Regions from separate parts of the Azospirillum sp. TSH100 genome, predicted to be linked through region 1. Evidence: predicted binding sites of a transcription regulator. Region 1 holds the regulator's gene; the other holds the start of a gene.
What was found. Region 1 encodes HrcA, which represses chaperone genes, less so after heat shock. Its sites were predicted from a motif close to GTTAGCACTCNCCNNNGGNGAGTGCTAAC; they were not measured.
Positions count from the first base shown of each region.

Region 1 (14,803 bases):
GAAAGCCGGTTAACCCGGCCTGGCGCTATGGAAACCGGGTGGTGGTGCACGCCCTGGATCTTCCGTCCGCCCGCCGCGAGGCGGAGCACGTATTCCCGCACAAGGCCGGCTATCAGGTCTTCTTCCACGCACCTGTATCCTGAGGTCTGTCCGGTCCCGGTCCTAACCCCAAAGGCTGGTGCTGCGGTCTTCCGCACCGGCACCGGCTCGGGTAAGCTGCCTCTCCCGCCGCTGCCGACTGATGCGCCCCTCCATGCAAGTCTACCTGCCGATTGCCGAGATGTCGGTCAACGCGCTTCTGGTGCTCGGCATGGGCTGGCTCGTCGGGTTCCTCTCGGGGATGTTCGGGGTTGGCGGCGGATTCCTGATGACGCCGCTGCTGATCTTCATTGGCGTTCCCCCCGCCATCGCCGTCGGCACCCAGGCCAACCAGTTGGTCGCCGCCAGCGTGTCGGGCGTTCTGGCCCATTGGCGGCGCGGCAACGTCGACGTGAAGCTGGGCGTGGTGATGCTGGGCGGCGGTGTGGTCGGCACCGCGTTCGGGGTGTGGATCTTCGGCATCCTCCAGCGGCTGGGCCAGATCGACATCGCCATCACCCTGTCCTACGTCTTCTTCCTCGGCACCATCGGCGGCATGATGCTGGTGGAGAGCAGCCGCGCCATCCTGAGACGCCGGGCGCCGACGGCGAAGCGCGGCAAGCTGCACCGCCACATCTGGCTGCACGGCCTGCCCTTCAAGATGCGGTTCCAGCGATCGAAGCTGTACATTTCCGCCCTGCTGCCGGCGGGGATCGGTGCTGTCGGCGGCATGCTGGTGGCGATCATGGGCATCGGCGGCGGCTTCCTCCTGGTGCCGGCGATGATCTATCTGCTGAACATGCCGGCCGGTCTGGTCGCCGGCACCTCGCTGTTCCAGATCATCTTCACCACCGCGGCGGCGACCCTGCTCCAGGCCGCCACCAACCAGACGGTCGACGCCATGCTGGCGCTTCTGCTGCTGATCGGCGGCGTGATCGGCGCGCAGTTCGGAACCAAGGCCGGCACCCGGCTGCGCGGCGAGACCGCCCGGATGGCGCTGTCTCTGATCGTGGTGGCGGTGGCGCTGAAGCTGGCCTGGGACCTGTTCTCCCGCCCCGACGACCTGTTCACCCTGACCATGGGATTGCGGTGATGGCGGCAGGGGGCACGAAACGCCGGCCGGCCAAACGTCGACTGGTGCAGGCCACAGCGGCGCTGGCCGGGCTGCTGCTGGGCGGCACGGTGGCGGCGACGGTGTGGGCGCAGCAGTTGGTCGCCGACCTGTCGAGCCATCTGATCGCCATCACCACCGGCTTCACCGGAACCGAGGTCGTGCTGTTCGGCACCACCGACGGGGCGGGCGACGTCGCCATCGTCGTCACCGGCCCGCGCGCTCCCGCCACCGTCCGCCGCAAGCAGCGGGTGGCCGGCATGTGGATGAACACCGACAGCCTGCGCTTCGACCAGGTGCCCAGCTTCTACACGGTGGCGGTCAGCCGCCCGCTCGACCAGCTGGTGGGACGGCCGGTGCTGGAACGCCACCAGCTCGGCCTGCCGCAGCTGCAACTGGCAGCCGATACCACCCTGCCGCCGGAAGAACTCGCCGCCTACCGCAGCGCGTTGATCCGCAACAAGCAGCGCCAGGGACTTTACGCCATCTCCATGGGGCAGGTCGCCTTCCTGGGCGAACGGCTGTTCCGCACCAACATATATTTCCCGGCCAATGTCCCGACCGGGCTTTACAATGTCGAAGCCCTGTTGATTCGTGACGGCGAGGTGGTCAGCGCCCAGACCACGCCGCTGGTGGTGTCCAAGATCGGGTTCAGCGCCGAAGTGTCGGACTTCGCCCGGAACCGCCCGGTCACTTACGGGGTGGCCGCCGTGATCGGCGCCATCGCGGCCGGCTGGGCGGCCGGCGCCGCATTCCGCCGGGTCTAAGCCGAGAGGGTTACAGAGATGACCGACGCGACGCAGTCCACGACGCCGGAACCGCAGGCAGCCAAGCCGGTGCGCATCTTCCTTGTGGTGGTCGACGACAGCCCGGAGCTGAAGGTGGCGCTCCGCTATGCCTGCCTGCGCGCCCGCAAGTCGGGCGGCAAGGTGGCGCTGCTGACCGTCCTGGAAAAGGGCGAGATGCAGCATTGGCTGGCGGTGGAGAACCTGATCCGCGAGGAACAGCGCGCCGAGGCGGAGCAGATGCTCCAGAAGCTGGCGCGCGAGGTCAACCAGCTGACCGGCACCCTGCCGGCGCTCTATGTCCGCGAAGGCAACCGCACCGAGGAGGTGCTGGCCCTGATCGGGGAGGAGCCGAGCATCTCCATCCTGGTTCTGGCGGCCGGCACCGATCCGGAGGGCCCCGGTCCGCTGATCTCCTACTACACCGGCCGCGGCCTTGGGCGGCTGCGCATCCCGCTGACCATCGTCCCCGGCGGGTTGAGCAACGAGGCGCTGGAGGCGATCACATAAGTAAGGATAGGGCCGACGCATGCCGGATGCCGAATACCCACACAGTCCGGGTCCTTGATCCGCCCGGCGTTTCGGCCCAAATTTCCCCCCAATCGTGCCGCGGCCCAATCCCGGGCGCGCCGGCGGTTCCATTCCGCCGCCGATGGAGGACCAGACCATGTTCATTCAGACCGAGCAGACGCCCAACCCGGCGACTCTCAAGTTCCTGCCGGGGCGTGACGTGCTCGGACGCGGCACCGCCGACTTCACCAGCCGCGAGGATGCCGCCCGTTCGCCGCTCGCCCAGCGCCTGTTCGAGATCGAGGGCATCGTCGGCGTGTTCCTGGGCGCCGACTTCATCACCATCACCAAGACCGACGCGCGCGACTGGTTCCTGCTGAAGCCGTCGATCCTCGGCGTCATCATGGAGCATTTCACCGCCGACCGCCCGGTCCTGCTGGAGGAAGGCGGCGACGGCCATGCCGCGGCGGCGAACGCCGACGACGAGGAGATCGTCGAGCAGATCAAGGAGCTGCTGGACACCCGCGTCCGCCCGTCGGTCGCCCAGGATGGCGGCGACATCACCTTCCAGGGCTTCGAGCGCGGCGTCGTCTATCTGGCGATGAAGGGGGCATGCTCCGGCTGCCCCAGCTCCACCGCCACGCTGAAGCACGGCATCGAGAACATGCTGCGCCACTATATTCCCGAAGTGGTCGAAGTCCGCGCGGTCCAGTAAGGATCGCTGATCCGGTCATGCCGGGCCCTGGTTATGCCGGTCCGCCCTTGATGCGGCGGGCCGGCATTCCCATGCTGGCTGCATGATCATATCCGCCAGCTACAAGACCGACATTCCCGCCTTCTACGGGCGCTGGTTTCTGAACCGCCTCGACGCCGGTCATTGCCGGATGGTCAATCCTTACGGCGGCCAGACCTACCGCATCGACCTGACCCGGCCTGCGGTCGACGGTTTCATCTTCTGGACCAAGAATCTGGGACCGTTCCTGCCGGCGCTCGACAGCGTGGCTGAGCGGGGCTTTCCCTTCGTCGTGCAGTACAGCATCACCGGATTGCCGACCGTACTTGAGCGCTCGGTCCCCGCCTGGGAGATGGCGGTCCGTCACATGATACAGGTGCGCGAGCGCTGGGGACCACGTGCCGCGGTCTGGCGCTATGATCCCATCGCCCTGACCGACGCCACCCCGCTGGACTGGCACCGCGAGAGCTTCGCCCGGATCGCCCATGCCTTGCGTGGGATCACCGACGAAACGGTGGTGTCATTCCTCCAGCCCTACCGCAAGACCGCCCGCAACCTTGCCGCTGCCGGCATCGGCTGGCGCGATCCGAAGGGGGAAGAAAAACGCGCGCTGCTGGTGGAACTGGCTGGGATCGCGGCGGGGGAGGGGATGGCGCTGACTCTCTGTACCCAGCCGGAGCTGGCCGGCATACCCGGCACGGCACCGGCGCGCTGCGTCGACGCGACCCGGATGTCGGACGTTGCGGGACATCCGGTGACTGCGCGGGAGAAGGGCAACCGGCCCGGCTGCCTGTGTGCGGAAAGCCGCGACATCGGCGACTATGACAGCTGTCCGCACGGCTGCGTCTACTGCTATGCCGTTGCCGAACGCGGAATGGCGCGACGGCGGTTCGCCGCGCATGATCCCGAAGAGGAGTTTCTGGTGGCGCGGCGGGCTCCCGCTCCCTGATCCATCCTTACGGACAGACCTTCCGCACCGTCTCGACCAGCTTTTCCGGATTGAAGGGCTTCACCAGCCAGCCGGTGGCGCCGGCTTCGCGGCCGGCGGTCTTCTTGGCGGGGTCGGCTTCGGTGGTCAGCAGCAGGACCGGGGTGGCGCGGTTGAGTGTCGATCCGCGGATGGCGCGGGTCAGCGCCAGCCCGTCCAGCCCCGGCATGTTCAGGTCGGTGATGATGCAGTCGAACTTGCGCTGGTTGATGAGGGCGAGGCCGGAATTGCCGTCCGACGCCTCCGCCACCTCATAGCCGGCGCCTTTCAGCGTGAACCCGACCATGTCGCGGATGGTCTTGGAATCGTCGACGGTCAGGACGCTCTTGGGCATAGCTGGCGGCTCCGGTTGTAGGCCGAAAGAATTACGGGAAAGCCCTAGGCAATTTCCCGCCAACCGTCAACCGCTGGCGTCCCTTATACCACATAACACGGAAGCCCCCGGCCCGTCGGCAGTGCCGCCGAAGCGGGGGCTTTGCAGAAGCGATATGGTTACGCTTTCGTATCGACATGCTGGCCGCCGGCGTCCCCGCCCTTGGCGACGCCGACCATCGCCTCGCGCAGCAGGCGGCCGTGGATGGTGTAGCCGGGTTGCAGGACCTGCACGACGGTTCCGGCGGCTTTGCCGGTGTTCTCGATCTCGAACATCACCTGATGGAAGTTCGGGTCGAACGGCTCGCCGGCCGGGTCCAGCTTCTTGATGCCGGCGCGGTCGAAGGCGGCGAACAGCTGGCGTTCGGTCGCCTCGACGCCGACGGCGAGACCCTTCAGCATCTCGTCCTGCTCGCGTCCCTCGGCCGGCACGGCGTCGAGCGCGCGGCGCAGGTTGTCGGCGACCGAGACCAGCTCCTTGGCGAAGCTGGACACGGCGAACTTGCTGGCGTCCTCACGGTCGCGCTGGGCACGGCGGCGGGTGTTCTCCGTCTCCGCCATGGCGCGCAGAAGCTGGTCCTTCAGGCTGGCGACCTCGGCCTCCAGCTTGGCGACGCGGTCCTCAGGCGAACCGGAATCCGTCTGGGTGGCGGCGGTGTCGGCGGCGGCCTCGGTCGGCTCCACCGTGGCGTCGGAGGGCTTGTTCTGCTCTTCGCTCATGGTTTTCTCAATTCTTGCTTCGTCAAAAGGCGGAGGGAGTGAGGCGGGGGTGGTGTTCAGCCGATCAGCCGGCTGACCACCTTCGCGGTGTAATCCACCAGCGGAATGATGCGGGCATAGTTGATGCGGGTCGGGCCGATGACGCCGATGGCGCCGATCACCTGTTCCCGGCTGTTCTGGAAGGGGGAGATGATCATCGAGCAGCCGGAGTGGCTGAACAGCACATTCTCGGCGCCGATGAAGATCTGCACGCCGTCGCCGCGTCCGGTGGCGTCCAGCATGCGCAGCATCGTCTCCTTGGTCTCCAGAGCCTCGAACAGGCCGCGAACCCGCTCCAGATCGGACAGGGCGGTCACGTCCTCCAGCAGGCGGGACTGGCCGCGGACGATCAGCTGGCCGGCGTTCGACCCGCCGCTGCCGGCCCAGGTCGCCAGACCGGCGGCAACCACCTTGCGCGACAGCTCGTCCAGCTGGGTCTTCTGCTGTTCGATCTCCTGCATGACGTCCTGCCGGGCCTCCTCCAGCGTCCGGCCGGCCAGCTTGGCGCTGAGGAAGTTCGACACCGTCTGCAGGGTGGAGGTCGGCACCCCCATCGGCACCTCGATCACCCGGTTTTCGACCAGACCGTCCTCGTTGACCAGGACGACCAGGGCGCGACCGGGGCCGAGCGACACGAACTCGATGTGCTTCAGCGGCCGGTCGGTCTTGGGCGCCACCACCAGCCCGGCGCAGTGCGACAGTCCGGACAGCATGGTCGACGCCTCGCCCAGCACGTCGGCGAAGGCGCGTCCGGAGGCGGAGCATTTCGCTTCGATCGAGGCGCGCTCGTCCTCGGTCAGCGACCCGATCTCCAGCAGGCCATCCACGAACATGCGCAGCCCGGCGTCGGTCGGGATGCGGCCAGCCGACGTATGCGGGGCGTAGAGCAGCCCCTGCTCCTCCAGGTCGGCCATCACATTGCGGATGGTGGCGGGCGACAAGGCCATGCCAAGCCGCCGCGAGATCGTGCGCGAACCGACCGGCTCGCCCGACGCCACATAGGCGTCGACGATCAGCCGGAAGATCTCGCGCGATCGCTGGTTCAGCTCGTTGATCATGGGCCTTCTGACGGTTCGGTCTGCTGCCGCTGTCGGACCGGAGTGCCGACGGGTCCGAATTTAGGCAGGTCCGATCACCGAATCAACGTGTCGGGCCGATAAGCCCGCAACCATGCGCGCCGACGCCACGCTGTGCTGCTCCTACCCGCGGCATTTCGCCCTTGTCCCTTTGCTTCCGGTTTTGCCTCCACCGCCGCCCATCGGGGGTCATGAGGTCGTCCCACCCCAGGGGACAACCCATGGGTAAGGAAAATCCGTATCTTTTTTTAAAAAGTTGATAACTTTTGCCAATACTCTCCGTAAAGGACGAAAGCAAAGATAATTCACTACCTAACTTTCTGTCCGAGATCGATATGGCCCGGCAAAGCCGGCATAATGCAATGAAGGGAACGATCCATGGCCTCCTGCGCGTCGCATCACTTCCGGTCAGGCGTCACAACCCCCGATCGCGGTCGTGGGCTTCCACGTGAAATCATGCTGGCCGATGCCGCCCTTCCCGACCTCGACCGGCTGCTGCGCTCCTGCCGCGACGGGGTCGAGGTGCGGCTGGTCGGGTCTGACGAGGATGGCTTTGCTGCGCTGACCGCGGCGTTGGCTGAAGAACCGGCGGCCATTCATCTGGTCGCCCATGGCGAACCGGGGCGCATCAGGCTGGGTCGCCGCCCGCTCGACCGGGCGCGGCTTCTGGAAGCTGTTCCCAGCGGTTCGTCTTCCGCCGATCTGCTGCTCTACGGCTGCGGGACCGGTGCCGGTGCGGCGGGTCGGCGTTTCGTCGATGCGCTGGCGGCATGGAGTGGTGGCGGCGTCGCCGCAGCCAGCCGCCCGGTGGGCGATGCCGGGCAGGGCGGGTGCTGGGATCTGGATGTGACCGCCGGGTCGCCGTCGGCGGCGCCGGCGCCGGGCGCGGGACGGGAGTCCTGGCCGCATCTGCTGGTCCAGCTCGAAGGCGATGCCGGAGACAATTACCTGGAGGGCAATCTGTATGAGGATACCCTTGTCGGTTATGCCGGAAACGACACCCTGCTCGGCTATGACGGGAACGACAATCTGGGCGGAGGCGATGGCGACGACAGCATCATCGGCGGCAACGGCAATGATCTGCTCTGGGGTGATGCCGGCAACGACATAGTGATCGGCGGAAGCGGAAGCGACTCGCTGATCGGCGATGATGGGCTCGATATCGCGGTCTTCACCGGCAACCGCGCCGATTACGACCTGTCGCAGCCGGGGCTGGTGATCCATCTGGCGTCGGGTGACACCGATACCATGTCCGGCATCGACCGGCTGATCTTCGACGACGAAGTGGTCGACATCAATCTGGCGCCGACCTTCTCCATCGACATTGACGACGCTCCGAACGAGGTGTCGGAGGCCGCGCAAAATGGTGACACCGTGGGGCTGTATGCCCGGTCTGTCGATTCGGAAGGCACCTTCCTGACCTACAGCCTCGCCGACGATGCCGGCGGGCGTTTCGCCATCGATTCCGCCACCGGTCTGGTGACGGTGGCCGACGCCACCCTGCTGGATTTCGAGACGGCGTCCAGCCACGACATCGTCGTTGCCGTCAGCGACGGCTCGATCACCACGACCACCACCATGACCATCGCCGTGCTGGACGGCAACGACCGGCCGACCCGGCCGGTGGATGTCGATACGGCGGCCAACACGGTCTCGGAACGGGCAGCCGTCGGCACCGTGGTTGGGATCACCGCGTTCGCCACCGATCCCAACATCGGCGAAACTGTCACCTACAGCCTCGCCGACAACGGATATGGCTCCTTCGCCATCGATTCCACCACCGGGGTGGTCACCGTCGCCTCCAACCAGTGGCTGGATTATGGGATCGGTGACAGCCGCAGCATCGTCGTCCGCGCCACCGACAGCAACGGCCAGCCCATCAGCAACGACCAGACCTTCACCATCGCCGTCACCAACCTGGTGGAACAGCGCACCTATACCGGCTATGCCGGCAACGACTATTTCGTCGCCAGCGCTCCCGATTACTGGACGATCGACGGCGGGGCCGGCAACGACAACCTGACCGGCAACGCGCTGTCCGACACGCTGCTCGGCGGGGCGGGGAACGACCTGCTGTACGGGGCCGGCGGCGACGACCAGCTCCAGGGCGGGGCCGGCAACGACACGCTGGAGGGTGGCGCCGGGGCGGACCTGCTGTCCGGCGGCGACGGCATCGACACCGTGCGCTATACCACGTCGGTGAAGATCGATCTGGCGACGGGGCAGCATACCGGTGACGCGGCCGGCGACGTCTTCGACGGGATCGAGATTATCCGGGGCTCGTCCTACCAGGACACGCTGATCGGCGATGCCGGCAACAACTGGTTGCTTGGCGGCAGCGGCAACGACACGCTGATCGGCGGCGCCGGGGCCGACACGCTGGACGGCGGCGACGGAATCGTGGACACCGTGACCTACGCTGGAGAGACGGGTCCGATCGTCATCGATTTCGCCACCGGGGTGAATGGGGGCGCTGCTGCCGGCGATGTGCTGATCAGCATCGACGACGTCATTGGAACGGCCTACGGCGACCTGATGATCGGCGCTGCGGGCACCAACAACCTGTGGGGCGGGGCGGGTGACGACACGCTGCTCGGTGGCGCTGGCGCCGATGGGTTGATCGGTGGTGCCGGGAACGACATCCTCGACGGCGGCACCGGTTCCGACGCCATGCGCGGCGATCTCGGCGACGACATCTACTATGTCGACATGAGCAGTGATTTCGTCAGGGAATTCCTGAACGAAGGCATCGACACCGTCCACTCGCTGATTTCGTCCTACCGTCTGACCGACAATGTCGAGAACCTGATCTATGACGGTGCGGGATCCTTCGACGGCATCGGCAATGCGCTGGACAACCGGCTGACCGGCGGTGCCGCGGACGACACGCTGACCGGTGGCGGCGGTGCCGATACCCTGATCGGCGGGGCTGGCGCCGACCTGTTCGTCCTCACCAGCCACATCGACAGCGGCGTCGGCGCCGCCGCCGACCTGATCCAGGACTTCGCCGCCGGTCAGGACATCATCGACCTGCGGAAGGTGGACGCCAACAGCGCCCTGTGGGGCGATCAGGCCTTCACCTTCATCGGCACTGCCGCCTTCAGCGGAGTTGCCGGGCAATTGTCCTACCGGACGCTCGCCGACGGCACGACGCGGGTCTCCGCCGACAGGAACGGCGACAGTCTGCCGGACATGGAGCTGTCGCTGTCCGGGACACTGACCCTGTCCGCGTCCAACTTCTACCTCTGACCACCGCTGAGGCGGGGGCCACCGCCCCGTGGTCCCCGTCTCAGCGGCTGCCGTCTCAGTCTTCCGCCAGGAAGTTGCGGTACTGGGTGGCGATGGCACCGACCGCCGCCTCGTACAGGCGCTCACCATGCTCGGGGCGGGCGAGGCCGGGGGCGGAGCCGATGCGGCCGTCCGGATAGCGGCGGCGGAAGTCGCGGGCGTCATGGAAGCCGCCGGCCGGCGCCTGTTCCGGCTCCATCGTCGCGGTCTTGATCGAGTTGGGATAGGCGTATTGCGTCAGCGACACTTCGCTGGGGGTGGCGTGCGACCCCTCCTTGCCCTGGTACAGCTCGCGCGACAGACGGCCGACCTCGGCATTCTCCCACCAGTTGACCAGGGTGCAGCGCAGGTCCGGCGCGTCGCGGCCGCGCAGCGCCCGGTTCTCCGCATAGATCTCGTAGAAGGCGGCGCGGACCGTGGCGATGTTGCCGCCATGGCCGTTGACGAAGAAGAAGCGCTCGAACCCGTGTTCCGCCAGAGAGCCGACATAGTCGCGGAGCAGGGCGATCAGTGTCGACGGCTTCAGCGTCATCGAGCCGGGGAACTCCATATGGTGCACCGCCATGCCGACCGGGATCGTCGGGCCGACCAGCGCGCCGGTGGCGTCGCCGACGCCCTTCGCGATGACCTCGGCGCAGATGGCGTCGGTGCCGACCAGCCCGTTCGGCCCATGCTGTTCGGTCGAGCCGATCGGCATGATGATGCCCTTGGAGGTCTTCAGATAGGCCTCGACCTCGCTCCAGGTGCTGAGATGCAGTTGCACGCTTGCCTCTTCCCGCCGGGGTGATTGGTTCCACCAACATAGGCCGGTGGATTTTCCCCACCAACCCCGTCCGGTGTGGCGGGAGCCATGCGACGGACGCTTACGCGGTCCGGCGCGTCCCGGTCCGCGACCTGCGCAGGATGGGCGGCAGGACATCGGCGACCCAGCCACCGGCGAGCAGCGATGCCACGAACAGCAGCGCAGACAGGCCGTCGTTGCCCACAAGTACCAGAGCCGGGCCGGGGCAGATCCCCGCAAGCCCCCAGCCCAACCCGAACAGGGCGGCCCCACCCACCAGACGGGCGTCGATCAACCGGCGGTCGGGCAGGGAGATGGGGTCGCCCAGCACCGAGACCGGCTTGCGGCGGGCGATGGCGAAGGCCGGGGCGGCGCCGGCGATGGCGCCGATCATGACGAAGGCCAGGGTCGGATCCCAGCTCCCGGTCCAGATGTCGGCGACATCGAGAAAGCCCAGCACCCGCGCCGGATCGGTCATCCCGGCGACGATCAGCCCAAGCCCGAAAACGAATCCGAAGAGGCCGGCGGTGAGACTGCGCATGGGGCTCTCCTACAGATGGCGGGTGACGAAGACCGCCGCCGCGGCGACGGCCATGAACACCAGCGTGGCGACCAGCGAGCGTGGCGACAGGTTGGCCAGCCCGCAAACGCCATGTCCGCTGGTGCAACCCGATCCGATCCGGGTACCGATGCCGACGATCAGTCCGGCGGCGATCAGCATCGGCACCGGTTGCAGCACGAAGGCCGGCGCCGGTTCGATCCCCGACAGACGGGCGGCCAGTCCGGCGGCCAGCAGACCGGCGACGAAGGCCCATTGCCAGGGGGCTGCTCCCGGACGCACCGCACGCGCCAGAATGCCGCTGATGCCGGCGATCCTCCCGTTCACCAGCAGCATTCCCGCCGCCGCCGCGCCAATCAGCGCGCCACCGGCCAAAGCCTCGATCGGCCCTGTCATCACACCCTCTCACCCCAAATCCCGGCGGCTGTAGCCACACCGCATCACGATGACAGTCATTCTTACATATATTTTTTCTAATATGAAGAGGCTTGATGATCCCATGGCTTTGCCACTCCGCATCCTATGGGAGTTTTCATAAGAGCATCATCGCCGAACGGGATTGACCATCCGTATCTGTACCCGCCATACATTTGCAGTCAATGAGGTTCTGCAACGAGGGTCCGCCTTGGTCGCCCGCATCAACACCGTCGCATTCCAGGGCATCGAGGTGCTGGGGATCGACGTCCAGGTCCAGATGTCCGGCGGAATCGTCGCCTTCACCGTCGTCGGCCTGCCGGACAAGGCGGTGGGCGAAAGCCGGGAGCGGGTGCGCGCTGCGCTGCATGCGCTGGGGCTGGCGCTGCCGGCCAAGCGGATCACCGTCAACCTCGCCCCGGCTGACGTGCTGAAGGAGGGCAGCCATTTCGACCTGCCCATCGCGCTCGGCCTGCTGACGGTGATGGGGGTGCTGCCGGATGCGGAGATGGCCCGCTATGTCGCGCTGGGCGAGCTGGCGCTGGACGGTGCCCTGACCCCGGTGGCCGGTGTGCTCCCCGCCGCCATCGACGCGCTGGCCAACGACCGCGGCCTGATCTGTCCGGCGGCCTGCGGCGGCGAGGCGGCCTGGGCCGGGCCCGATCTGGACGTGCTGGCGCCGGCCAACCTGCTTGCCCTCATCAACCATTTCAAGGGCACCCAGGTTTTGACCCCGCCCAAGCCGCGGATGCAGGAACAGGACGCCCCGCCGCCCGACCTGCGCGACGTCAAGGGCAACGAAACCGCCAAGCGCGCGCTGGAGGTGGCGGCCGCCGGATCGCACAATCTGCTGATGATGGGGCCACCGGGGTCCGGCAAGTCGATGCTGGCCGCCCGCCTGCCCGGCCTGCTGCCGCCGCTTGACCCGGCGGAGGCGCTGGAGGTGTCGATGATTCACAGCGTCGGCGGTCTGCTGGAGGAGGGCCGGTTGCTGCGCCAGCGCCCCTACCGTGCGCCGCACCAGTCCGCCAGCCTGCCGGCGCTGGTCGGCGGCGGCACAAGGGCGAAGCCGGGCGAGATCTCCCTGGCGCACCAGGGCGTTCTGTTCCTCGACGAACTCCCGGAGTTTCCCCGCGCGCTGCTGGAGGCGCTGCGGCAGCCGTTGGAAACCGGCAAGGCGGTGGTCAGTCGCGCCAACCACCACGTGACCTATCCGGCGCGTGTGCAGTTGGTGGCGGCGATGAACCCCTGCCGCTGCGGCCACCTGGACGATGCCTCGCTCGCCTGCGCCCGCGCGCCGAAATGCGCGGCCGATTATCAATCTAAAATAAGTGGACCGCTGTTCGACCGCATCGATCTGCACATCGACGTGCCGGCGGTCAGTCCCGCCGATCTCAGCCTGCCGCCGCCGGCGGAGGGCAGCGCCGACATCGCCGCCCGCGTCGCCGTCGCCCGCGCCATCCAGGCGGAGCGTTATGGCGGCTTCGGTCCTTACCCGGCCGGGCGGGCGGTGCGGACGAATGCCGAGGCGGATGGCGAATTGCTGGAGAAGGTGGCCTCTCCTGATGCCTCAGGCCGCACCCTGCTGACCGAGGCGGCGGAGCGGCTGAAACTGTCCGCCCGCGGCTATCACCGGGTGATGCGGGTGGGGCGGACGCTGGCCGATCTCGACGGGGCCGAGGGGGTCAGACGGCGTCATATCGCCGAGGCGCTGAGCTACCGGCGGATCGCGCCGGGGCGGTGAGGGGAAACCGCCGCCCACCTCTCACGGTCCCTCGAACACTGGCGGCTTGGCCGCTCCGGGACAGGCGGTCGCCGGCAGCGTCTCTTGCTCGACGAAGCCGACGGCAGCGACCATGGCGCAATCCTCGCTGGAGGTCACGATGTGGCTGGCGGCGCGGAAGACCAGATGGCGGCTCTTCGGCAGGGTGGCGGCGGCGCGGTCGCCCCACTCCGGCGGGGTGACCGGATCATAGGCGCCGGACAGCAGCAGAACCGGGACCGGGCTGGCGACCGGCAGGCGTTCGGTCGGCTCCTGATGGCCGGCGGGCCAAAGGCGGCAGACGCGCTGGCCCGGGTCGTCGGCTGCGACCAGCCCATAGGGAGCATAGCGGCGGGCGCTGTCGGCGCGCTTCAGCGGGTCGGCGGTGGTCACCGACTCGCGGCATTCGACCGAGAAGGCCAGCCCGTCGGCGACCTCCGGATCGCCCAACCAGTTGGTCGGTGCCCATTCGGCCAGCGTGGCGTGTTGGCCGCGGACAGCGCGGTCGATCATGATCGGCAGGGCCGGCACCGCTTCGCTGACCGCCATTGCCTCCAGCCCGGCGGCGATGGCCGCCCCGCCGGTCAGCCGCAGGACGCGGCGCGTCTCATGGTCGCCGACGACGATCTCGACCGGGTTGCGGTCCAGCCGCTCGACCAGGGCAAGGAAACGCTTCTCCAGATCGGGAAAGGCGGAGCGGCAGGCGCGGTTGGCGGCACAGTCGTCGAACAGCCGCCGGTAGGTGCGCTGGGCCAGCCAGGGCATCTCCTCCTGCGCGTTCACGTCTGGCGGATAGACGCTGTCGAAGACGGCGGTGCGGACGCGCCCACCCTGTCGCCGCAGGATTTCCAGCCCGACCCGCGTGCCGTAGGACACCGCGAACAGGTTCACGCGCTGGGCACCCAGCGCGGTCACGACGTCCAGCGCATCCTCGGCGGCGACGGGGGTGGAGAATTGGGCGGCGTCCAGCCCGGCTGCCTGCAGCCGCGCGGAACAGGCGCTGACCGCCGATCGCTCTGCCGTCGCCCGCTGCTCACGCGTCAGCGGCCGGGCACCGCGGCTCGCCCCGACGGCATCCAGTTCCGGGCAGTCGGTGTCGGGTTCGGCACGGCCGACGCCGCGCGGGTCGAACAGGATCAGGTTGCGAGTACGGCGGAAGGGGGCCGACAGTTCCCACCACACCTCCATCCGTTCTTCCGTCGCCTCGCCGCTGCCGAAGGGGGAGGCGCCGGGGCCACCCTCCAGGAACAGCACGGGATCGGGGGCCGGCTGGCGGGCGGTGCTGAGCAGCACTGCGACCGGCAGGCGCAGGCTGCGGCTGTTGGGACGGTCGCGTCGTTCCGGCACCGCCACCGTTCCACACAGCGCCGCTTCGCCGTCCGGCACGGTGAACCAGCAGGGGCCGGGGGTGAAGCGCGCCTCCGCCGCCGCGGGCAGGGTCCAAAGGGCGCCCACCACCGCGACCGCCGCCAGCAACCTGCGGGCGGAGCCTACCGCTGTCGACCATGCGGGAGAGGGGAGGATGGACACGGACGGACGACCTGAACCTGATGGATATGAGACCGATGGGCGGAGTACCGCGGACGG
Region 1 is NZ_CP039634.1:845,443-860,245, reverse strand. It holds gene E6C72_RS04110 (coiled-coil domain-containing protein 30) at 1-143, shown strand, start outside; gene E6C72_RS04105 (sulfite exporter TauE/SafE family protein) at 254-1,171, shown strand; gene E6C72_RS04100 (TIGR02186 family protein) at 1,171-1,956, shown strand; gene E6C72_RS04095 (universal stress protein) at 1,975-2,484, shown strand; gene E6C72_RS04090 (NifU family protein) at 2,642-3,199, shown strand; gene E6C72_RS04085 (DUF1848 domain-containing protein) at 3,282-4,166, shown strand; gene E6C72_RS04080 (response regulator) at 4,174-4,539, opposite strand; gene grpE (nucleotide exchange factor GrpE) at 4,698-5,297, opposite strand; gene hrcA (heat-inducible transcriptional repressor HrcA) at 5,354-6,394, opposite strand; gene E6C72_RS32600 (DUF4347 domain-containing protein) at 6,869-9,661, shown strand; gene E6C72_RS04060 (creatininase family protein) at 9,717-10,463, opposite strand; gene E6C72_RS04055 (DUF6691 family protein) at 10,564-11,022, opposite strand; gene E6C72_RS04050 (YeeE/YedE family protein) at 11,032-11,436, opposite strand; gene E6C72_RS04045 (YifB family Mg chelatase-like AAA ATPase) at 11,666-13,198, shown strand; gene E6C72_RS04040 (alpha/beta fold hydrolase) at 13,220-14,746, opposite strand.

Region 2 (14,803 bases), 430 kb from region 1:
CAGCGCCGCCTCCGCCGCACGGCGGGCGACGAGGCCCGGCAGCTGCGTCTTCTGTCCGTTCACCGTGGCATAGACCCAGCGGCCGAACTGGCCGGCGGCCCCGGCGTAATCACCGGCATTCAGCAGTTTCAGCAGGGTCGAGCTTTGCAGGCTGCCGGCACCGAGATTGAAGACGAAGGAGGACAGCGCGCCGCGCTGGTCCGCGTTCAGCGGCACCTTCACCAGGGCGTCGACGCGGCCGGCGGCCTCGGTCAGGTCGGAGGCGAGGAAGGCGTCCGCCTGATCGGCGGTGATGGTTTCGCCCATCGTCACACCGGCGGTATGGCCATAACCGATGGTGGGAACGCCGGCCGGGCACAGGTAGGCTTTCAGGTACAGGCCCTCGAAATGCTTCACGAGATCGACCGCGGCTTGGCAGACCGGCTTGGTGGTCATGGATGAAATCTCCCGGTTGGCGCGCCGGGCGGGGTGTGGCCGCCCGCATCGGGGGCGATCCTATGCGAGATACCCGCTGAACGGGAAGGCGGCGTTTAAAATTGTCGCGGATTGCGCAGACCCCGCCCGGAAAATGGTCTGCCGAGGATCTTTGGTTATCTGGTTCTCGCTTATCGGGGGCATCACGATCTCAGGGCGCCAGGGTCTGCGCGGCGCCGAACAGCACGAACAGGGCGAACAGCAGCGCGAACAGGCCAGCGATGGTGGTGACCTCCAGAAGAGCCTCCACCAGCCGGCTTTCCCGGTCCCGCCAGCGTGTCCGCTTGCCCGGGATCTGATCGGAAGCGGTATGGGCCGGCCGCTTTTCCCCCGGCGGCATTCTCCGGATGCGGCCGGCGGCGGGAACCCCGGTCCAGCGTCCGGCCTTCCGCTTCGCCATCATAGCGTCCTCCACCTCACCAACATCGGCATTAGATAAAATTTTAGCCAATACCGATGGATCGCGCTGTGATGGAAATCACAGGAGCGTGAGGCGGGGCGCGGATCGGTGCAGGCGGAAGTCGCGGAGTTGCGGGACGAGATTGGCCATGCGCGGTCTCCCGGTCGGGTAGGAGGGGCGGGTGGCGGAGTCCGGGCTGTCCTGAAGGGGGCGCGGGTCCCTGCCTGCTGCCCCGGCAACGGCTGTCCGGCGCCGGAACGGTCGGGTCCTTCGTGACCGTTTGAAGAAATCTTGACTGCGGCAGCCCATCGGCGAAATGAGAAATATCCAATAGAATCAGTATTTTGGCGACAGGTTTCGCCGAATGCCGCCGGCATTTTCGCCAAATTCCGAAACGAGCCTCTTGAATCCCCAAACCGCTTCGATTAGCTGTCTGGCACTCGCCGGGATGGAGTGCTAACAGCCCCGCCCGCGCCAATTATCGTCAGTCAGAACCAAGCCTTGATCCAAGGAGGCATTCCATGAAGTTCCGCCCGCTGCACGACCGCGTCGTCGTCAAGCGTCTGGAGTCCGACACCAAGACCAAGGGTGGGATCATCATCCCCGACACGGCCAAGGAAAAGCCGCAGGAAGGCGAGATCATCGCCGTCGGCCCGGGCGCCCGTGACGAGTCGGGCAAGGTCGTGGCGCTGGACGTCAAGGCCGGCGACCGCATCCTGTTCGGCAAGTGGTCGGGCACTGAAGTGAAGATCGAAGGTGTCGATTACCTGATCATGAAGGAATCCGACATCATGGGCGTCATCGAGGCCTAAGTCCTCCGCCCGTATCCTTCGAAATTTGCAAGTTAAAGGAATCGAGACATGGCTGCCAAAGACGTCAAGTTCGGCCCCACCGCGCGCGAGAAGCTGCTGCGTGGCGTTGACATCCTCGCCGACGCCGTGAAGGTCACGCTGGGCCCGAAGGGCCGCAACGTCGTGATCGAGAAGTCCTTCGGCGCTCCGCGCATCACGAAGGACGGCGTGTCGGTCGCCAAGGAAATCGAGCTGGCCGACAAGTTCGAGAACATGGGCGCCCAGATGGTCCGCGAGGTCGCCTCGAAGACCAACGATCTGGCCGGTGACGGCACCACCACCGCCACCGTGCTGGCCCAGGCCATCGTCCGCGAAGGCGTGACCAAGGTCGCCGCGGGCCTGAACCCGATGGACCTGAAGCGCGGCATCGACGTGGCCGTCGCCACCGTCGTCGCCGACATCCAGGCCCGCGCCAAGAAGGTCACGACCAACGACGAGATCGCCCAGGTCGGCACCATCTCCGCCAACGGCGAAGCCGAGATCGGCAAGATGATCGCCCAGGCGATGGAGAAGGTCGGCAACGAGGGCGTCATCACGGTGGAAGAGGCCAAGAGCCTGGACACCGAGCTGGACGTCGTCGAGGGCATGCAGTTCGACCGCGGCTACCTGTCGCCGTACTTCGTGACCAACGCCGACAAGATGGTCGCGGACCTCGAGAACCCCTACATCCTGCTGCACGAGAAGAAGCTGTCTGGCCTGCAGCCGCTGCTGCCGGTTCTGGAAGCCGTCGTCCAGTCCTCGCGTCCGCTGCTGATCATCGCCGAGGACATCGAGGGCGAGGCGCTGGCCACCCTGGTGGTCAACAAGCTGCGCGGCGGCCTGAAGATCGCCGCCGTCAAGGCCCCGGGCTTCGGTGATCGCCGCAAGGCGATGCTGGAGGACATGGCCATCCTGACCGGCGGCCAGGTCATCTCCGAAGATCTCGGCATCAAGCTCGAGAACGTCACCCTCGACATGCTGGGCACCGCCAAGAAGGTCGTGATCTCCAAGGAGACCACCACGATCGTCGACGGCGCCGGCGACAAGGCCGACATCGAAGCCCGTTGCGGCCAGATCCGCGCCCAGGTCGAGGAGACCACCTCGGACTACGACCGCGAGAAGCTCCAGGAGCGTCTGGCCAAGCTGGCCGGTGGCGTCGCCGTCATCCGCGTCGGTGGTGCGACCGAGGTCGAGGTGAAGGAGCGCAAGGATCGCGTTGACGACGCGATGCACGCCACCCGCGCCGCGGTGGAAGAGGGTGTGGTCGCCGGCGGCGGCACCGCCCTGCTGTACGCCTCCAAGGCCCTGGACAAGCTGACCCCGGCCAACGACGAGCAGCGCGTCGGCATCGACATCATCCGCCGCGCCCTTCAGGCTCCGGTCCGTCAGATCGCCTACAACGCCGGCACCGACGGTTCGATCGTGGTCGGCAAGCTGCTGGACCAGACCGACACCAACTTCGGCTTCGACGCCCAGAAGGGTGAGTTCACCGATCTGGTCGCCGCCGGCATCATCGATCCGGTGAAGGTGGTCCGCACCGCCCTGCAGGATGCGGCCTCGATCGCCGGCCTGCTGATCACCACCGAGGCGATGATCGCCGAGAAGCCGGAGAAGAAGGCTGCTCCGGCCGGCATGCCGGGCGGCATGGGCGGCATGGACGACATGGGCTTCTAATCGGCCCACCGTCCGATAGCCCGTCGTCTGACCGTTCTTCGGTTCGGAAAGGGGCGCCTCCGCAAGGGGGCGCCCTTTTCTTTTGGGCGGACTTCTTTCGGGTGGATGGGCAAGGTGTGGTCGCAGCACGCCGCGATCCTGAAATGTCAAGACGAAGTCCGTCTTGCTTTGCCGCGGTCGCCTCCCAATAATCCGCCCCTCTCTTGCCGGGCCCTCCAGCGTGGGGCGCCGGCCTCCTGACTTCCGTATTTTTCAACGAGGGCCTGTTCCATGCGCTCCTTCGAGGGCCAGCATTCCGACAACGTCGCCATCAAGCGCAGCCGCGAGGAGAAGCAGCGTCAGCTGGTTCAGCTCAAGGAGCAGTTGGCGACGCTGAAAGCCCACGCGGCCCCCGCCATCCGTGAAGCGTTGGTCAAGCGCATCGCCGAACTCGACGCCGAACTGCGTCAACCCGCCAAGCCGCCCCGCGAGGGCCGGGAAGGCCGCGAGGACGCTCCCCGTCATCCCCGCCGCGAAGCCCGCCCCAGCGTCTTTCGCGCCGAAGACGGCGGCGACCGCAGCGCCGCGGTGACCGCGGCGAGCGTCTTCGCCTCGCCCCGCCGCCGCAGCTGACGGTACGGGACAGCGCCATGCCCGCCGGCCGCACCGCCACCGTCAAAGGATCCCGTCTCGCCGATCAGGCCTGGCTGCTGATGATGCTGCCGCCCCTGTTCTGGGCGGGCAACGCGGTCCTGGGACGGGCGGTCGCCGGGACGGTGCCGCCCATCGGGCTGGCCTTCTGGCGCTGGTGCCTGGGCATGCTGATCGTGCTGCCCTTCGCCTGGCCGCACCTGCGCCACGACATCACGCCGATCCTGGCGCGGTGGAAGAGCGTGCTGCTGCTGGGCACGCTGGGCATCGGCATCTACAACACCTTCCAATACATCGCGCTGACCACGACGACCGCGCTGAATTGCGTGATGTTGCAGTCGTCGATGCCCGTGATGATCGTGCTGATGAGCCTCGTGCTGTTCCGCGACCGGATCGGGGCGATGCAGGGCGTCGGCATCGCCGTCTCGCTGGCCGGTGCGATGACCCTGATCTCGCACGGCGATCCGGGCACCCTGCTGGGGCTGGAACTGAATGCGGGCGACGTCTGGATGCTGGCGGCGGTGGTGATCTATGCCGCCTACACCACGCTGCTGCGCCGCCGGCCGGCCATCCACGGCCTGAGCTTCGTCGTCGTCACCTTCGCCATCGGCGCGGTGGAACTGCTGCCCTTCTATCTCTGGGAAAGCCTGAGCGGCCATCCGGTCCGGGCCAGCGGGATCACCCTGCTGGCGGTCGGCTATACCGTGCTGTTCCCGTCCATTGCCGCCTATCTCTGCTTCAACCGGGCGGTGGAGCTGCTCGGCCCCAACACCGCCGGCCTCGCCATCCATCTGGTTCCTGTCTTCGGCAGTCTGCTGGCCATCCTGTTCCTGGGCGAACAGCCGCACCTCTATCATGGCATCGGCATCGCCCTGATCGCCGCCGGTATCGTCCTGGCGACCCGCCGCCGGGCCTGACCACCGGCAGGGTTCCGGCCGGGAAGACAATGCGGAACGTTAAGATCCAAAGGCGGTTATTTTCAAACCCTGACAGTGCAATGAACGAAATGGGTGATGTTGTTTATCCTGTGATAAAGTTTGGGCAGCGTTGGGTTGGTGCGAATAGTTCTCATTTCGTTAGAGTTTGCGAAAATACTTGTGCAGTTCGCCATGTGGTTTTGTGGTGCCCCACCGGATAGCGCAATGATTGGCGTTCTTATTGGGAACTTCGCCGGTATAATATCCCCGATATCCTTTTAGACATCCCCGCTATCCCTCGCGCCTGCGGCGGTCAATAAGGGATGACCGCTAAAATGTCGGTCATGACGGCGGTTCGCTCACGGATCGACCGTCATGTGGAGCCGGCGCTGTTCGCCGGTCCGATGTGGTGGAGGTCCCAAGATGCCCCTGCAAATGTCCGCGCCCGTTTACCCGCAAACCACCTGCCTGGTTCACATCGTCGATGGCGACCTGCTGTCGCGCAGCACGCTTTCGCGGGCGCTCGGCGCCGTCGGCATCGCCTGCCGTGTCCACAGCACCGCCGCCGATGCGCTGGCCGTGCTTGGCACCGGGTCCTCCTGCATCGTCCTGCGCAGCGACCTGCCGGACATGAGCGCCATGGAGTTCATGGCCGAAGCCTCGCTGCACGGCCATGACCTGCCGGTCCTGGTCGTGACCGAGCAGGGGGATGTCGACGCCGCCGTCGCCGCGATGAAGGCCGGTGCGGTGGACTGCATCGCCCGCCCCTTCGCCATCCCCGCCTTCCTGGAGCGGCTGCGCGCCTGTCTGGCCTCCGGCAGCCCGCATGCCCAGCAGCGTGATCGCAGCCGCGATGCCGTCCGCCGCCTCGCCCTGCTGAGTCGCCGTGAGTCGGAGGTTCTGGAACTGATCGTCGACGGCAAGCAGAGCAAGACCATCGCCTGGGAGCTGGGCATCAGCATCAAGACGGTGGAGGTCCATCGCGCCCGCATCATGGAAAAGACCGGTTGCCGCTCCATCGTCGGGCTGGGCCGCCTGTGGGAAGCGGCGGAGATGCTGCGCGGGCGCGATCTGCCCCATGCGATTGCCATGCGCCAGCCGGCGCTGATGGAGGTGGCGGCATCCTGATGCCGCCATGCCCGGGTGCCGTGACTCCGTCGGCGCGGGTCGGTTGAAAATTGAAGGCGGACGAGTCCTTATCCGTGGGCTTGACCGGAAGAGGATTGTAAAGTTCTGGGGAACAGCAACCAGAACGCTGACAGGAGCGGTCCGATGTTCCCCGACCATGGTCACCGTCGCATCGCCGTGGCATCGCCCGACGATATAGCCACGGCGCGTCGGATCGCGGCAGAACGGGCTGACGGAGTGCTGCCGTCCGACGAGGCGGCCCGGCTCGACCGGCTGGTGATGGCTGTCGCCGGTTACGCTCTGGGCCGACCGGACGGCACCGTCCTGATCGCCCGGATGCGGAGCGGGGCCGGTGTCGAATGCCTTGCCTACGATCGCGATCCCGCCACGGTCTGCCTGCCGCCGCCACTGGCAGCGAATGCCGGGCTTCCCGCGCTCGATGCCGCGTTGGAAGCGGTGCGCGGCCAGGCCGACCGGTTCCACATCCATGCCACGCCGGGAATCGGGACGGCGCTTCTCACCCGCGTCCTGCGGCCCGGTGCGGACGATGCCCCCGCGGCCGATGCCCTGGCACAGGCCGGCGCGGTGATGGTCGAGCGCAGCGGCGGCGAGGCTGCGCGGGGGGGGCCCTTCATCGACCATTGGTTCGTCAGCTGTGCCCCCGCCCGCAGCGGCGACGGTCCCTGCGGAATCGCCCTGATGGTCGACGGCGATACGATCACCGAAGCGGGCTCCGCAACCGCCGTATCCGTTGAGGACGCCGGCAAGGGGCAGGGGTGTCCGCCGCAATCCCTTACGATGATGACACCCGCCGTGGTCGGGCAGATGGAGGCGGTGGTCGCCGCCACGGTGCCCGGCCTGCCGGCTCCGGTCGTGGTCAATGCGATCCGGCGCGACCTGAAGGGGCGGCCCGAACTCGGGCTGTCCCAGGACCGGGCCCTGACGCGGATCGGACGGTCGGCCGTCGCGGTTTTGCGCTTCGACGCCGACGCGGTGGATTACACGGCACTCGGCACCCTGGCCGGGGCTGTGGTGCGCCGGCAGGAGATCACGGCGCTCGGCGCCCGCTGGGCGATGATCGGCTTCAACCCGCTGGCTCCCGCCTCGGTCCATCTGCGTTGGGGACCGGGGGAGCATGTCGTGCTCTACAGCGGTGGCTGCGCCCGGCTGCCCGCCCTGTTCATCCACCGCGACCTGCATGGGGTCGAGCCGACGCTGGCGGCGCTGGTCCTGCTGCGCGACGGTGCGGTGAGCGACGACGACCATACCGTCCTGGTGCTGCGCAACCGTGCGGACTGCGTGGCGGACGCCGCCTGAACCCGCTCGGGCTCTGCGGATCAGCGCCAGCCGCGCGGTCCGCCCGGACCCCACCCGCGTCCCGGTCCATACCAGCCGCGATCGCCACGCCAATGGTCATGCCAGGGACGGCGGTAATAATAGCCCGGCCCCACCACCACCGGCGGTGGCACCGCATAGACGGTCGGCGGCGGAACGACCACCGGCTCACGGTATGTCGGATAATAGGGGTCGTAGGCGACGCAGCCGGACAGCGCAGCGGCACCCGCGGCGAGGAGCAGGGCGGTCAGGATCCTTGGACGGGTGGTGCGCATGGCCGTACTTCCTGTCTTACAAAGGACCGGGTTCGGCGATGAGGCCGGTCATCTGCATGAACACCCCAGCCCGCCCGGCTATTCCATATCCCTTCGGCGTTGCGATTTTCGAGGTGGGTTCCCCGAATGGTGGGGCATCGCCGGCCATTCATTGCGGTTTCGGATGGATGAAACAAGAACTATGAATTTCACCCATCGGCCGGATACCGCCATCCTGTGCTTCGACTTCCTCCCCTTCAGAAGACGAGGCCATCATGAAAGCCGTTGGTTTCCGTAAGTCCCTGCCCATCACCGATGCCGGCGCGCTGATCGACGTCGAGATCGCCCGCCCGACGCCCACCGGACGCGACCTGCTGGTCCGGGTTGAGGCGGTGTCGGTCAACCCGGTGGACACCAAGGTCCGCCGCAACGCCGCCCCGGCCGAGGGCGACCTGCGCATCCTGGGCTTCGATGCCGCCGGCACCGTTGAGGCGGTCGGGCCGGAGGTGACCCTGTTCCGTCCGGGCGACGCGGTGTTCTATGCCGGCTCAATCGACCGTCCCGGTACCAACAGCGAATATCATCTGGTCGACGAGCGCATCGTCGGCGCCCGCCCGGCCAGCCTGAGCGTCGCCGAAGCCGCCGCCCTGCCGCTGACCGCCATCACTGCCTGGGAGATGCTGTTCCACCGGCTGGGGCTGCCGCGTGACGGGGGTGCCCACAACAATGGTGAGGGCAAGTCGCTGCTGATCGTCGGTGGCGCCGGCGGTGTCGGCTCCATCGCCATCCAGCTGGCCCGCCGGTTGAGCAAGGTCCGGGTGCTGGCCACCGCGTCCCGTCCGGAGACGGCCGACTGGGTGCGCGAGCTTGGCGCCCATGACGTGATCGACCACAGCCGGCCGATGGCGGATCAGGTGAAGACGCTGGGGCTGGCCGGTGTCGACTATGTCTTTTCCACCAACGCCACCGACCGCCATTTCCAGGATCTGGTCGAACTGGTGGCGCCGCAGGGGCACATCGGCCTGATCGACGATCCCGAGCCGATCGACGTCCGCCTGTTGAAGCGCAAGAGCGTCTCGCTGCATTGGGAGCTGATGTTCACCCGGCCGCTGTTCCAGACCGACGACATGATCGCCCAGCATGAGCTGCTGACCGAGGTGGCGCGGCTGGTCGACGCCGGCACGCTGCGCACCACCCTGACGGAAACACTTGGCCGCATCGACGCCGCCACCCTGCGCAAGGCCCATGGCCTGATCGAATCGGGCAAGGCGCGCGGCAAGATCGTGCTGGAAGGCTTCTGACCGGCTGTTCCGGCGTCCCGGCTCGGCCAGCCCCCTCACCCGGCCAGCGCGAGCGGCGGGCGGGCCGGGCGCAGCGCCGACAGGCTCTCCAGGATGAAGCCCACCAGCGGTTCGGCGAGGCGGCGGTTGCGCGGCGTCTCGCCGAAGACAGCCATTTCGACGTTGCCCAGTTCGGGCAACCCGTCCTCCACCCCCAGCCGGCGCACGCCGTCGGGCACCGAGGACTCGCTGAGCACCGCCACCCCCAGCCCGGCGCGGACGGCGGCCTGCACCCCCATCACGCTGGCGCTGGTGTAGACCACCCGCCAAGGGCGCCCGGCTTCGCCCAGCGCCGCAAGCCCGCGGTTGCGAAAGACGCAGGGGGCCGGCAGCGCGCAGAAGGGCAGGGGGCCGTCGGTCGGGATCTCCAGCCCCGGTGCGGCGATCCAGCGCATCGGCTCGGTCCAGATGACGCGGCCGCGGCTGTCGCCGGCATCGCGCCGCGAGATGACGAGGTCCAGATCGCCGGTATCCAGCGCCGAAACCAGATCGCTGCACATGCCCACCCGCACGTCGATGTGCAGGCGCGGGTGCTGCTTGGCGAAGCGGCGCAGCACATGGGGCAGATGGTCGGACAGGAAATATTCGGCCACGCCCAGCCGCAGCTCGCCTTCCGCCGCCGGTTCGGCGAAGCGGCGCACCGTCTCGTCGTTCAGATCCAGCAGGCGGCGGGCATAGCCCATCAGCAGCTCGCCGTCATGGGTCAGCGCCAGCGAGCGGCTGGTGCGCTCGAACACCCGGCGGCCGAGCGTGTCCTCCAGCTTCCTGATCTTGACGCTGATCGCCGACTGGGTGCGGCCCAGCCGCTCCGCCGCCGCGGTGAAGCCGCCGGCCTCCGCCACGGTGACGAAGGCGCGCAGCGCGTCGATCTCCAGGTCGGGCAGGGGCATCGGGGATGAATTCCGGATAATGATGGTTTCTGCGCACTCTATTGCAGATGTTCATGGATGGCGAGCGGTGCGTTGGGGCAAGCCGTCGGACAGATGGGGCCCGGCCGTTTAAGCCGGCCCGTTGAAGTCGGGCCGGGGCGTTCTCATTGTCAGCCTCCAGGGTCTTGCCATCCGGATGCCTGACGATGCTTGAGGAGAGAGACGCCCGATGACCCGTTTTTCGGCGACGGCCGGCAAAGTTGCTTCCAAACAATTGCTCCTGGCACTCGCCGCTGCGGCCTTGCTCGCCGGCTGTCAGATGCCGGGCCTGACACCGCCGCCGCAACAGACCGCCGCCCTTCCGCCGCCGGCCGTGCCCAAGCCGCCGCCGGAAGCCCGCGGCATCTGGATCGTCGGCAGCCCGGCCCTGCGCGGCACGATCGATCAGGCCGCCGCCAAATATTCCGGCGGGCCGGACACCAAGCCGCATCTCGACGCCCGCGGCACCGCCACCGGTTTCCGCGCCTTCTGTGGCGGGGTCGGGCTGGACCATCCCGACATGGTGGCTTCCGACCGTCCGATCAGTGCGGCCGAGTATCAGCGCTGCCGCGCCGCCGGCATCACGCTGACCGAATATGGGTTCGGGCCGAAGCGCTTCGTCTACGTCAAGGATTCGCACATGATGGCGGTCCCCGGCGTGAACGACTTCGTCGCCAGCTGGGGCCAGACAGGCAAGCCGGTGAGCGCGCCGACGACAGGGAGTTGACCGGCGGGGAGCTGAGGACGCCTCACCCCGCCGCGAACAGTCCGCCTTCGTCGGACGCGTCGGCGGCATCGTCGGCGTTGGGGTCGCCCAGCGCGGTTTCCCAGCCCAGCGCCGGCAGGGCGATGGCGCGGGTGTTGCCCAGGCCGCTGCGGCTGGCGATGAAGCCTCGCTGTTCCATGTAGGTCAGCAGGCGGCGGCCGCGCCCCTTCGAGCGGCTGCCGCAGGCGCGCGCCACGTCGGCGTCCGACGGGCAGGGGGCATGGTCGAGCGCGGCGCGGGCCAGCAGCAGGAAGACCGGCTGGATGTCCTCCGCCAGGGTGGCGGCGACTTCCGTCGCGCGCTGCCAGGCGGGATCGTCGCCGCTGCCGGCCCCGGCGCGGGCGGTCGCCAGACGGCGGCGGAAGGCGGGCAGGGCCAGCCGGTCGCCATCCACCCCGCGGCCCCGGCAGCGCACCAGGAAATCCTGGTAGAGAACGGCGAGCGAGCGGTAGGGCGCCTCCGGGTCGGCCAGCACCTCGGCCAGCACGTCATCATACTGCGCTTCGCGCTCGGCGGCCTGTTCCGGGGTTTCCTCCGGCTCCAGCGGCAGCAGGGCGGGTTGCTCGGCCTCATCGTCGAGAGAGGGCGGCGGGGCGGCGGGGCGGCCGCGCGCCAGCTGCGCCATCAGGTCGGCGCTGGCCGAGGTGGAGGGGCGGCGGACGTAGCGCGGCGGCTCCGGCCCGGTGGTGGTGAAGATCAGGTCGCGGGCGTCCTCCACCGGGGTGGCGGGCGGCGGCATCAGGGTCGGGCTGCCGGTGCGGCCTTGGGTTTCCACCGCGCCGATGCGCAGCGGCAGCGGCCGACGCGACAAGGCGGGGCCGAGCGCGATGAAGTGCCCGCGCTCCAGATCGCGGAACATCTCCGCCTGCCGGCGCTCCATGCCCAAGAGGTCGGCGGCGCGCGCCATGTCGATGTCGAGGAAGGTGCGGCCCATCAGGAAGTTGGATGCCTCGGCCGCGACGTTCTTCGCCAGCTTCGCCAGGCGCTGGGTGGCGATCACCCCGGCCAGCCCGCGCTTGCGCCCGCGGCACATCAGGTTGGTCATGGCGCCGAGCGAGACCTTGCGCGCCTCGTCCGAGACCTCGCCGGCGGCCGAGGGGGCGAACAGCTGCGCCTCGTCCACCACCACCAGCATCGGATACCAGAAATCGCGGTCGGCATCGAACAGCCCGCCCAGGAAGGCGGCGGCGTGGCGCATCTGCATTTCCGCGTCCAGCCCTTCCAGGTTCAGGACGACGGAGACGCGGTGCTGGCGCACTCGGGCGGCGACCGATTGCAGTGCTGCCTCGCTGTGCTCGTCGGCCTCCACCACCACATGGCCGAAGCGTTCGGCCAGGGTGACGAAATCGCCCTCGGGGTCGATCACCGCCTGCTGCACCCACTGGGCGCTCTGTTCGATCAGGCGGCGCAGCAGGTGCGACTTGCCGGAGCCGGAATTGCCCTGGACCAGCAGACGGGTCGCCAGCAGCTCCTCCAGGTCGAGCGTCGCGGCGCCGCCCGCGTTCGTCGCCCCCATGTCGATGCCGACCTTCATTCCGCTCGCCTCCCGCTCACCCGAACCGCTCCCCTTGAAGACGGGGGCCTTCCTATAGCGCAGGCGGACGCGGCGATACGAGGATTCGATTCGGGACCTACAGGTTTGCCCACGGCATAACAACTTGGCTGGCGGTCATGAAACCGCAAACAAGCTCTGTTACAAACGAACGCCGATCCCATGCGCGACCGGCGCTGGCGGACCGAGCGATGACTGTGCTGACCACCATAGAAGCCGGGGCAAAAGAAGCCGGGGCCAGAACCGGAAATCCGGAAAGCGACCGCGCCGGGGCCTATGGCGCGAATTGGACCGCTGTCCGCTCCGGTCAGGGCGATGTCGCGGTGTTCGATTGGGCGTCGGCGGTGGGAGCCCTGCGCTACGCCTTCCAACCGATCGTGCAATTGCGGTCCGGCCGCTGCCATGGCTATGAGGCGCTGCTGCGCGGGTTCGAGCGCACCGGCTTCGCCAATGCGGGCGAGCTGCTGGACGCCGCCGAGGCCGCCGGCCTGCTGGCGACGGTGGAGACGGCGCTGCACGCCAAGGCGGTCGCGGCATACCGCGCCTTGCCGGGCTGGAACGAGGCGAAGCTGTTCCTGAACCTGGATGCCCGGCTGATCGGCCGGCCCGACTCGCCCTGGATGGCCCGCGATCCGGCGGCGTCGCGCAACAGCGGCATCGTGCTGGAGCTGTCGGAAAGCCGGCCGGTGTCCAGCGGCGTCGCGGTGGACGCGGCGGTCGACCGCTACCGCCAGAGCGGGGCCGGCATCGCCATCGACGATTTCGGCGTCGGTCATTCCGGCCTGCGCACGCTGTACGAGGCGCGGCCGGACTATGTGAAGATCGACCGCTTCTTCATCGCCGGCATCGACGGGGATGCGCGCAAGCGGGCGCTGGTGGCGGCGCTCGCCGGCCATGCCCATGCGCTGGGCATCCAGATCGTGGCGGAGGGGGTGGAGACGGTCACCGAGTTCTACACCTGCCGCGATCTCGGCTGCGATTTCGCCCAGGGCTTCCTGATTGCCCGGCCGCGCGTCGATCTGACCGCTTTACCGAACCGCTATCCGGTGGTCGAGGATCTCAACCGCAAGGACCGGCGCCAGCCCAGCGAATCGCACCGCCGCCTGTCGGAGGTGATCGAGCGGCTGCCGCCGCTGCGGGTCGAGTCGCGCAAGACCGAGCTGCTGGATTATTTCCGCCGTGACGGCAGCGCCGCCATCGCCCCGATCGTCGACCAGCATGACCGGCCGCTCGGCCTGATCCGCGAACGCGACCTGAAGCGCTTCGTCTATTCGCGCTTCGGCGGGGAGCTGCTGCGCAATCGCGGCCTGGGCAATGGTCTGGACGATCTGGTCATCCGCTCGCCGGTCTGCGACATCTCCACCCCGCTCGACCGGGTGATCGAGGCGTTCTCCACCGAGTCGGCCGCCGACGGGATCGTCATCGTCGAGGGCGGCGCCTATGCCGGCGTGCTGTCGAGCGGCGCCCTGCTGCGGCTGGTGCATGAACGCAATCTGGCGATGGCGACCGACCAGAATCCGCTGACCCGGTTGCCCGGCAACGCGGCGATCCAGCGCCACATCGAAGCGGCGCTGGCCGACTCAGGCAGCGGCCATGTGCTGGCCTATCTGGATTTCGACAACTTCAAGCCGTTCAACGACAATTTTGGCTTTCGCCAAGGTGACCGCGCCATCCTGATGTTCAGCGAGCGGCTGAAGGCCTGGACCGGCAGCGCCGGGGCGGTCATCGACGCCGATGCCTTCGCTGGCCATATCGGCGGCGACGATTTCTTCCTGGGCATCAGCGGCGGCGAGGAAAGCGAGGTGCTGGCCCGGCTGACCGAACTGTTGGCGCTGTTCCGCTCCGACGCCGAGAGCCTGTACGACGTGGAAACGCGGGTCAGCGGTGGCTTCCTGGCGAAGGACCGTTACGGGGCGGTGCGGCGCTTCCCGCTGCTGGCGGCCAGCGGGGTGGCGGTGGTGATCCCCTCTGGAAGCCATGGCCTGACCCCCGACGCCATCAACGCCGCCATCGCCGACCACAAGGCCGCCGCCAAGGGGGCGGAGGACAAGCTGTGCGTGGTGCGGCTGTCGTGAGAGCTGCTACGGCGCCCCCTCACGCATAATCCCGGAAGCTCTCCGCCGTGGCGCGGTCGTAGCCTTGGCTGGCGCGCAGAAGCTGCAACGTATAGGGCTCGCGCGCCGCACCCCGGCGCAGTTCCTCCACGCTCATCTCCTCCACCAGACGGCCACGGTTCATCACCGCCAGCCGGTCGCACAGATTGGCGACGACGGCGAGGTTGTGGGTGACCAGCACCAGGGTCAGGCCATGCTCCGCCCGCAACCGGCGCAGCAGGTTCAGGATCTCCGCCTGCACCGACACGTCGAGAGCCGAGGTCGGCTCGTCCAGCAGCAGGACGCGCGGCTCCAGCACCAGGGCGCGGGCGATGGCGACGCGCTGGCGCTGGCCGCCGGAGAGCTGGTGCGGGTAGCGGAACCGGAAGGCGGGGCCGAGCCCGACATCGCGCAGCACCCGGTCGATGCGCCCGTCGGCGTCGCCCAGGCCGTGGATGGCGATGGGTTCCGCCAGGATGCGGTCCACCGTGTGGCGCGGGTG
Region 2 is NZ_CP039634.1:1,271,976-1,286,778, forward strand. It holds gene E6C72_RS06050 (lysozyme) at 1-435, opposite strand, end outside; gene E6C72_RS06055 (hypothetical protein) at 626-877, opposite strand; gene groES (co-chaperone GroES) at 1,396-1,686, shown strand; gene groL (chaperonin GroEL) at 1,735-3,378, shown strand; gene E6C72_RS06070 (hypothetical protein) at 3,649-3,990, shown strand; gene E6C72_RS06075 (DMT family transporter) at 4,008-4,925, shown strand; gene E6C72_RS06080 (response regulator transcription factor) at 5,361-6,053, shown strand; gene E6C72_RS06085 (hypothetical protein) at 6,198-7,370, shown strand; gene E6C72_RS06090 (hypothetical protein) at 7,391-7,663, opposite strand; gene E6C72_RS06095 (zinc-binding alcohol dehydrogenase family protein) at 7,918-8,943, shown strand; gene E6C72_RS06100 (LysR substrate-binding domain-containing protein) at 8,979-9,872, opposite strand; gene E6C72_RS06105 (substrate-binding domain-containing protein) at 10,081-10,617, shown strand; gene E6C72_RS06110 (ATP-binding protein) at 10,640-12,190, opposite strand; gene E6C72_RS06115 (GGDEF domain-containing protein) at 12,400-14,283, shown strand; gene E6C72_RS06120 (ABC transporter ATP-binding protein) at 14,303-14,803, opposite strand, start outside.
Region 2: a site for HrcA is predicted at 1,307-1,335, ahead of groES (co-chaperone GroES). Genes of this name have one in related genera too.